Linked DNA regions of Azospirillum brasilense. The protein of the gene in region 1 binds, or shares a complex with, the protein of each later gene. Links are inferred from orthologs where the notes say so. Each region holds a gene or a part of one and is shown on either strand. Other genes may lie near its edges.

Region 1 (3,236 bases):
AGCGTCCCGCCCGACGAGCGGGGCGACCCGGTGCTCGACCAGCACGCCATGGATCTGGCGGACCTGCGGACTCTCGACTGGGCCGGCTATCTTTCCACCACCGGGGTCTACGGCGACACCAAGGGCGAATGGGTGGGCGAGGCGGCGTGGCTGCGCCCCACCGGCGAGCGGCAGAAGCGCCGCGTCGAGGCGGAGCGCGGCTGGCTGAACCTCTACCGGCAGTACGGCGTGCCGATGCATCTCTTCCGGCTGGCCGGCATCTACGGGCCGGGGCGCAGCGCGCTGGACAACGTGCGCGACGGCACCGCCCGGCGGGTGGACAAGCCCGGGCAGGTGTTCAGCCGCATCCATGTCGAGGACATCGCGGCGACGCTGCGCGCCTCGATGGACAAGCCGACGCTGGGCGCGGTCTACAACGTCGCCGACGACCTGCCCTCCCCCTCCCACGAGGTGGTGAGCTACGCCTGCGGCCTGCTGGGGGTCGAGCCGCCGCCATTGGTGCCCTTCGAGGAGGCCGGGCTGTCGCCGATGGCCGCCAGCTTCTACGCCGACTGCCGCCGGGTGAAGAACGACCGCATCAAGCGCCAGCTCGGCGTGGATCTGGCGTACCCGGACTACCGCGCCGGCCTGGACGCCCAGTTCGCGGCGGAAGGCGGGCGGCAGAGTCGCTGAGACGCGGTCGCCGCGGCGCGAATCGAGGCCCTCCCGTCCCCGCCGCATCCCCCTACGGCGGCACCCCGCGGAGGCGTCACGGGCCTCCGGATGGGCCGGAATCGTCGTTTCCGGCGACCCTCCGGCCGCGCCGAACGAATTTGGTTCGGCAAAACCGACGTTGTGGTATCATGCGCCCCCGTTCCGGCCCGCTGGACTGTGGCCGGACCGGCATGGGTACACCTGCGAATCGCAAAAAAACACGACCTGCCGAGACGACGACCAGCATGAACATCATCATCGAACGCGCCGCCCTTCTCCGGTCCCTTGGTCATGTGCAGAGCGTGGTGGAGCGCAGGAACACCATCCCCATCCTGTCCAACGTGCTGCTGCGGGCGAGCGACGGCGAGCTGTCGCTGGCCGCCACCGACATGGACCTGGAGATCGTCGAAACGGTCCCGGCCACGGTGACCCGTGCCGGCGGCACCACCGCCCCGGCCCACACGCTGTACGACATCGTGCGCAAGCTGCCCGACGGCAGCCAGGTGGAGCTGGACATCGGCGGCGACGGCACGATCCTGACGCTGCGCGCCGGCCGCTCGCAGTTCAAGCTGTCCTGCCTGCCGGTCGACGATTTCCCGCAGCTCTCCGGCGGCGACCTGCCGCACCGCTTCGACCTGACGGCGGGCGATTTGCGGGCGCTGGTCGACCGCACCCGTTTCGCCATCTCGACCGAAGAGACGCGCTACTATCTCAACGGCATCTACCTGCACGCCGCCAAGGCCAAGGCCGGCGGGGCCGAGTTGCCGGTGCTGCGCGCCGTGGCGACCGACGGCCACCGTCTGGCGCGGGTCGAGATGCCGCTGCCGGAGGGGGCCGCCGGCATCCCCGGCGTCATCGTTCCGCGCAAGACCGTGAACGAGATCCGCAAGCTGATCGACGAGGCCGCCGACCGCATCGAGCTGTCGCTGTCCGACAACAAGATCCGCTTCGCCTTCGATTCGGTGGTGGTGACCTCCAAGCTGATCGACGGCACCTTCCCGGATTACGAGCGGGTGATCCCGGTCGGCAACGACAAGACGATGGAGGTGGACGCCAAGCTGTTCGCCGCCGCCGTGGACCGCGTCGCCACCATCTCCACCGAGAAGAGCCGGGCCGTGAAGCTGTCGCTGACCCGCGGCACGCTGACCCTGTCGGCCACCAGCCCCGAGGCCGGCAGCGCCACCGAGGAGCTGGAGGTCAATTACCAGGAAGGCCCCCTGGAAATCGGCTTCAACTCTCGCTATCTGCTCGACATCACGCAGCAGATCGAGGGCGAGGGCGCGCGCTTCTCGCTGGCCGACGCCGCCTCGCCGACCATCGTGCGCGACGTCGCCGACTCCACGGCTCTTTACGTGTTGATGCCGATGCGTGTGTGACCGGTCCGGACGGATCGGCGCTTTTCGGGCCGGCGCGCTCCGGACCCCGTGTTTGACGGGGTGCGGCGGCCCGGTCCCCGCATCCCGGATCGGACGCTTTGCTCGACGCCAGACAGACTTCGCCCTATCCCATCCCTGCGATGGACAGTCCGGCCGCTTTGGCGGTGACGCGCCTGACCCTGACCCGCTTCCGCGGTTATGACAGCGCGCGGCTGGAGCCGGACCGCCGCCCGGTGGTGCTGACCGGGCCGAACGGCGCCGGCAAGACCAACCTGCTCGAAGCGGTCAGTTTCCTCGCCCCCGGACGCGGCCTGCGCGGCGCCAAGCTGTCGGAGGTCGAGCGGATCGGCGGCAGCGCTGGCGATGGCGCGGGCGCCGGCTGGGCGGTCGCCGCCGTTCTGGACACCCCCACCGGCCCCGTGGAGATCGGCACCGGCCGCGAGATCGGCCCCCAGGCGGCGTCGGGCGCCGAGCGCGACCGCCGCGTCGTCCGGGTGGACGGCCACCCCGCCAAGGGCCAGACCGTGCTGGCCGAGCATGTCGCCGTCGTCTGGCTGACCCCGCAGATGGACCGGCTGTTCCTGGAGGGCTCCAGCGGGCGCCGCCGCTTCCTCGACCGCCTTGTCTTCGGATTCGACCCCGCCCACGCCGGGCGGCTCAGCCGCTACGAGCACGCCCTGCGCGAGCGCGCCCGCCTGCTGCGCGAGGGCCACCGCGGCTGGAACGGCGACGAGGGCTGGCTGGGCGGATTGGAGGACCAGATGGCGACCACCGGAGTCGCCGTGGCCGCCGCCCGCCGCGACGTGGTGCAGCGGCTGCGCGCCGCCTGCGGGCGGGCCGTCGGCCCCTTCCCCGGCGCCGACCTGACGGTCCAGGGCACGGTGGAGCGCTGGCTCGACGAGGGCCCGGCGCTGGCCGCCGAGGACGCGCTGCGCCGCTCGCTGCGCGACAGCCGGCGCGCCGATTCGGACAGCGGCGGGGCCACGCTGGGGCCGCACAAGAGCGACCTCGCGGTGCGCCACGCCCAGAAGGACATGCCGGCGGCGCTCTGCTCCACCGGGGAACAGAAGGCGCTGCTGATCGCCATCATGCTGGCCAACGCCCGCCTTCTGGCGGCGGAGCGCGGGGCCGCCCCGCTGCTGCTGCTGGACGAGGTGGCCGCCCATC
Region 2 (3,299 bases), on another replicon or contig:
CACAGCTTCGACAAGGGCGGCCCGAACAAGGTCGGCCCGAACCTCTACGGCATCGTCGGCGCCCCGCACGGCCATCTGGACGGCTTCGCCTATTCCGACGCCATCAAGGGCAAGGCCGGCCCCTGGAACTACGACGAGCTGAACCACTTCCTCTACGACCCGAAGGCCTACGCACCGGGCACCAAGATGACCTTCGCCGGCGTCAAGAAGGACCAGGAGCGGGCGAACATCATCGCCTATCTGCGCTCCCTGTCCGACAGCCCGGCGCCGCTGCCGCAGTAACGCGCGGCGGTCCCATCCGGGAAACAGGCAAAAGCCCCGCGTTCCGCCGGACGCGGGGCTTTTTCGTTCCGCGTCAAACGGAAAGCCCGCAGTTTGGTCTTGCATGGGGCGGCGTGATCGCCGATATAAGGCGCGGGAGGCTGGCGGCGGACGAGTCCCTCGCCAACCCGGTCAGGTCCGGAAGGAAGCAGCCGTAACGAGTTTCGGCTCGGGTCGTTCGTCCAGCCTCCCACCCTTCCCCATAAATTCCTGCAGCGAATTGAAACGGCGACAGCCCCGTGCCGTGACGCTATTCTGCGCTCCGTCGTGAAGCCGATTACCGGGCCAGCCGCGTGACCGATACCACCGTTGCCGATATGTCCTCTTCCGTTTCCGGGACGTCCGGGGGCCTCGCCTACCGGGTGCTGGCGCGGAAATACCGTCCGAAGAGCTTTGCCGAGCTGATCGGGCAGGACGCGCTCGTCCGCACCCTGACCAACGCCATCAATTCGGGCCGCATCGCCCAGGCCTTCATGCTGACCGGCGTGCGCGGCGTGGGCAAGACGACCACCGCCCGCATCATTGCCCGCGCGCTGAACTGCACCGGGCCGGACGGCACCGGCGGGCCGACCGTGACGCCCTGCGGCGTCTGCGACAATTGCCGCGCCATCGCCGAGGACCGCCACGTCGATGTGATGGAGATGGACGCCGCCAGCCACACCGGCGTGGACGACATCCGCGAGATCATCGACGGCGTGCGCTACGCCCCCGTCTCGGCGCGCTACAAGCTCTACATCATCGACGAGGTCCACATGCTCTCCAAGAGCGCGTTCAACGCGCTCCTGAAGACGCTGGAGGAACCGCCGGCCCATGTGAAGTTCGTCTTCGCCACCACCGAGATCCGCAAGGTGCCGGTGACGGTGCTCTCGCGCTGCCAGCGCTTCGACCTGCGGCGCGTCGACGCCCAGGTGCTGAAGGAGCACTTCACCCGCGTCACCGGCCTGGAGGGGGCGGGGATCGAGCCGGACGCCGCCGCGCTGATCGCGCGGGCCGCCGACGGGTCGGTGCGCGACGGGCTGTCGCTGCTCGACCAGGCCATCGCGCTGGCCGCCGGCACGGTGACCGCGCAGCAGGTGCGCGACATGCTGGGTCTGGCCGACCGCAGCAAGGTGATCGACCTGTTCGAGGCCGCCGTCTCGGCCAAGCCGGCGGAGGCGATGGACCTGCTGTCCGACCTGCACCGCGTCGGCGCCGATCCGGTGGTGATCCTCCAGGACCTTCTCGACCTCGTGCACAATCTGACGCGGCTGAAGGTCGTGCCGGACAGCGCCAACGACCCCGGCCTGCCGGAGGCGGAGCGCACCCGCGGCGCCGCCCTGTCGGCGAAGCTCGGCATGCCGGCGCTGACCCGCGCGTGGCAGCTCCTGCTGAAGGGGCTGGGCGAGGTGCAGGCGGCCCCGGTGCCGCAGCAGGCGCTGGAGATGGTCATCGTGCGGCTGTCCTACGCCGCCGACATGCCGACTCCGGGCGACCTGATCCGCCAGTTCCAGAATTTGCAGAACGGTGGCGGGCAGGGTGGTCAAGGCGGTGGCTCGGCCCCACGCGGTCCCGGTGGCGGGCCGGTGGCGGTGGGCGGCTCCGCCGTGCGCGCCGTCGCCCAGGCCCAGGCCCAGGCGCAGCCGAGCCCGCAGCCGGCTGTCCAGCCCGTGCCGGCCGTCGCCGTGGCGGACGAGGAGCGCGTGGCGATGCCGCGCGACTTCCGCACGCTGGTCCAGGTCTTCGCGGAGAAGCGCGAGGGCGCGCTCTACGGCCACCTGACCGGCAGCGTCCATCTGGTGCGCATGGAGCCGGGGCGGCTGGAACTGCGGCTGACGACCCTGGCTCCGGCGACCCTGCCGAATCGCGTCGGCCAACTGTTGACGGAATGGACCGGCCAGCGCTGGGTCGTCATCGTCTCGGACGCGCCGGGCGAGCCGACGCTGATCCAGCAGGAGCAGGCCGCCCAGAGGCGCGCGCTGGAGGAGGCGGAGGCGCATCCGGTGGTGCGCGCCGTTCTGGACGCCTTCCCCGGCGCGAAGATCACCGATGTCCGCGATCTCAAGGCGGCGGTCGAGGCCGAGCCCCAGGTTGCGGATGACGGGGAGAATCCCGACCTTATGGTCATGCAGCAGGACGACGGGGTTTATTACCCGCTCGACGATGAAGGAGATTTCTGACCCATGAAGAACCTCGGCCAGATGATGAAGCAGGCCCAGCAGATGCAGGCCAAGATGCAGGAGATGCAGGCCCGCTTGGGCGAGGTCGAGATGACCGGCCAGTCGGGCGCCGGCATGGTCAACGTGACGGTCAACGGCAAGGGCGAGATGAAGAAGATCAAGCTCGACAAGTCGATCGTCGATCCGGAGGACATCGAGGTCCTGGAAGACCTGATCATCGCCGCCTTCAACGACGCCAAGGCCAAGGTGGAGCAGCACGTAGCCAACGAGACCCAGAACCTGATGGGCGGGATGAAGCTGCCGCCGGGCATGAAGCTGCCGTTCTAAAGCGTTTGCGGCCGGGCCGAACGCACGGCCCGGCCACCCTTTGAAAACAACGAAGCCGTGAATGATCGGACCTGAAATCGAGCGCCTGATCCAGCTCCTGTCCAAGCTGCCGGGGCTGGGGCCGCGGTCGGCGCGGCGGGCGGCGCTGCACCTCATGAAGCGCCGCGACAGCCTGCTGGTGCCGCTGTCCGAATCCATGGCGCTCGCCGCGGAGGCCATCCGCAACTGCTCGGTCTGCGGCAACCTCGACAGCCGCGACCCCTGCTCCGTCTGTTCCGACCACAGCCGCGACCGCTCGACCATCTGCGTGGTGGAGGATGCCGGCGACCTCTGGGCGCTGGAGCGCACGCGCGCCTTCCGCGGCACCTACCATGTGCTGGGCGGCACGCTGTCGGCTCTGCAGGGGGTGGGGCCGGACGATCTGAACATTCCTTCCCTGGTGGAACGCGCAAAGGACCCGGCGGTGACCGAGGTGATCCTGGCGCTGAACGCCAC

The links.
Region 2: the proteins of dnaN (region 1) and D3869_RS05515 are in contact, whole or in part, in a cryo-EM structure (PDB 8GIZ), measured with the Escherichia coli proteins. The link is inferred for Azospirillum brasilense from one-to-one orthologs.

Annotation. Positions count from the first base shown.
Region 1 is NZ_CP032346.1:1,541,279-1,544,514, reverse strand. What follows is about bases 81-3,003. They hold dnaN (DNA polymerase III subunit beta), read left to right. Parts: upstream 81-938; coding sequence 939-2,069; downstream 2,070-3,003. Other genes in these bases: recF (DNA replication/repair protein RecF), read left to right, coding at 2,210-3,003; D3869_RS20975 (SDR family oxidoreductase), read left to right, coding at 81-672. Outside these bases: more of D3869_RS20975, read left to right, coding at 1-80; more of recF, read left to right, coding at 3,004-3,236. UniProt on the Escherichia coli protein: Confers DNA tethering and processivity to DNA polymerases and other proteins. Acts as a clamp, forming a ring around DNA (a reaction catalyzed by the clamp-loading complex) which diffuses in an ATP-independent manner freely and bidirectionally along dsDNA.
Region 2 is NZ_CP032345.1:1,122,113-1,125,411, reverse strand. Bases 60-3,045 are described here. They hold D3869_RS05515 (DNA polymerase III subunit gamma/tau), read left to right. Parts: upstream 60-614; coding sequence 615-2,477; downstream 2,478-3,045. Other genes in these bases: recR (recombination mediator RecR), read left to right, coding at 2,866-3,045; D3869_RS05510 (YbaB/EbfC family nucleoid-associated protein), read left to right, coding at 2,481-2,804; D3869_RS05525 (c-type cytochrome), read left to right, coding at 60-282. Outside these bases: more of D3869_RS05525, read left to right, coding at 1-59; more of recR, read left to right, coding at 3,046-3,299. UniProt on the Escherichia coli protein: Part of the beta sliding clamp loading complex, which hydrolyzes ATP to load the beta clamp onto primed DNA to form the DNA replication pre-initiation complex.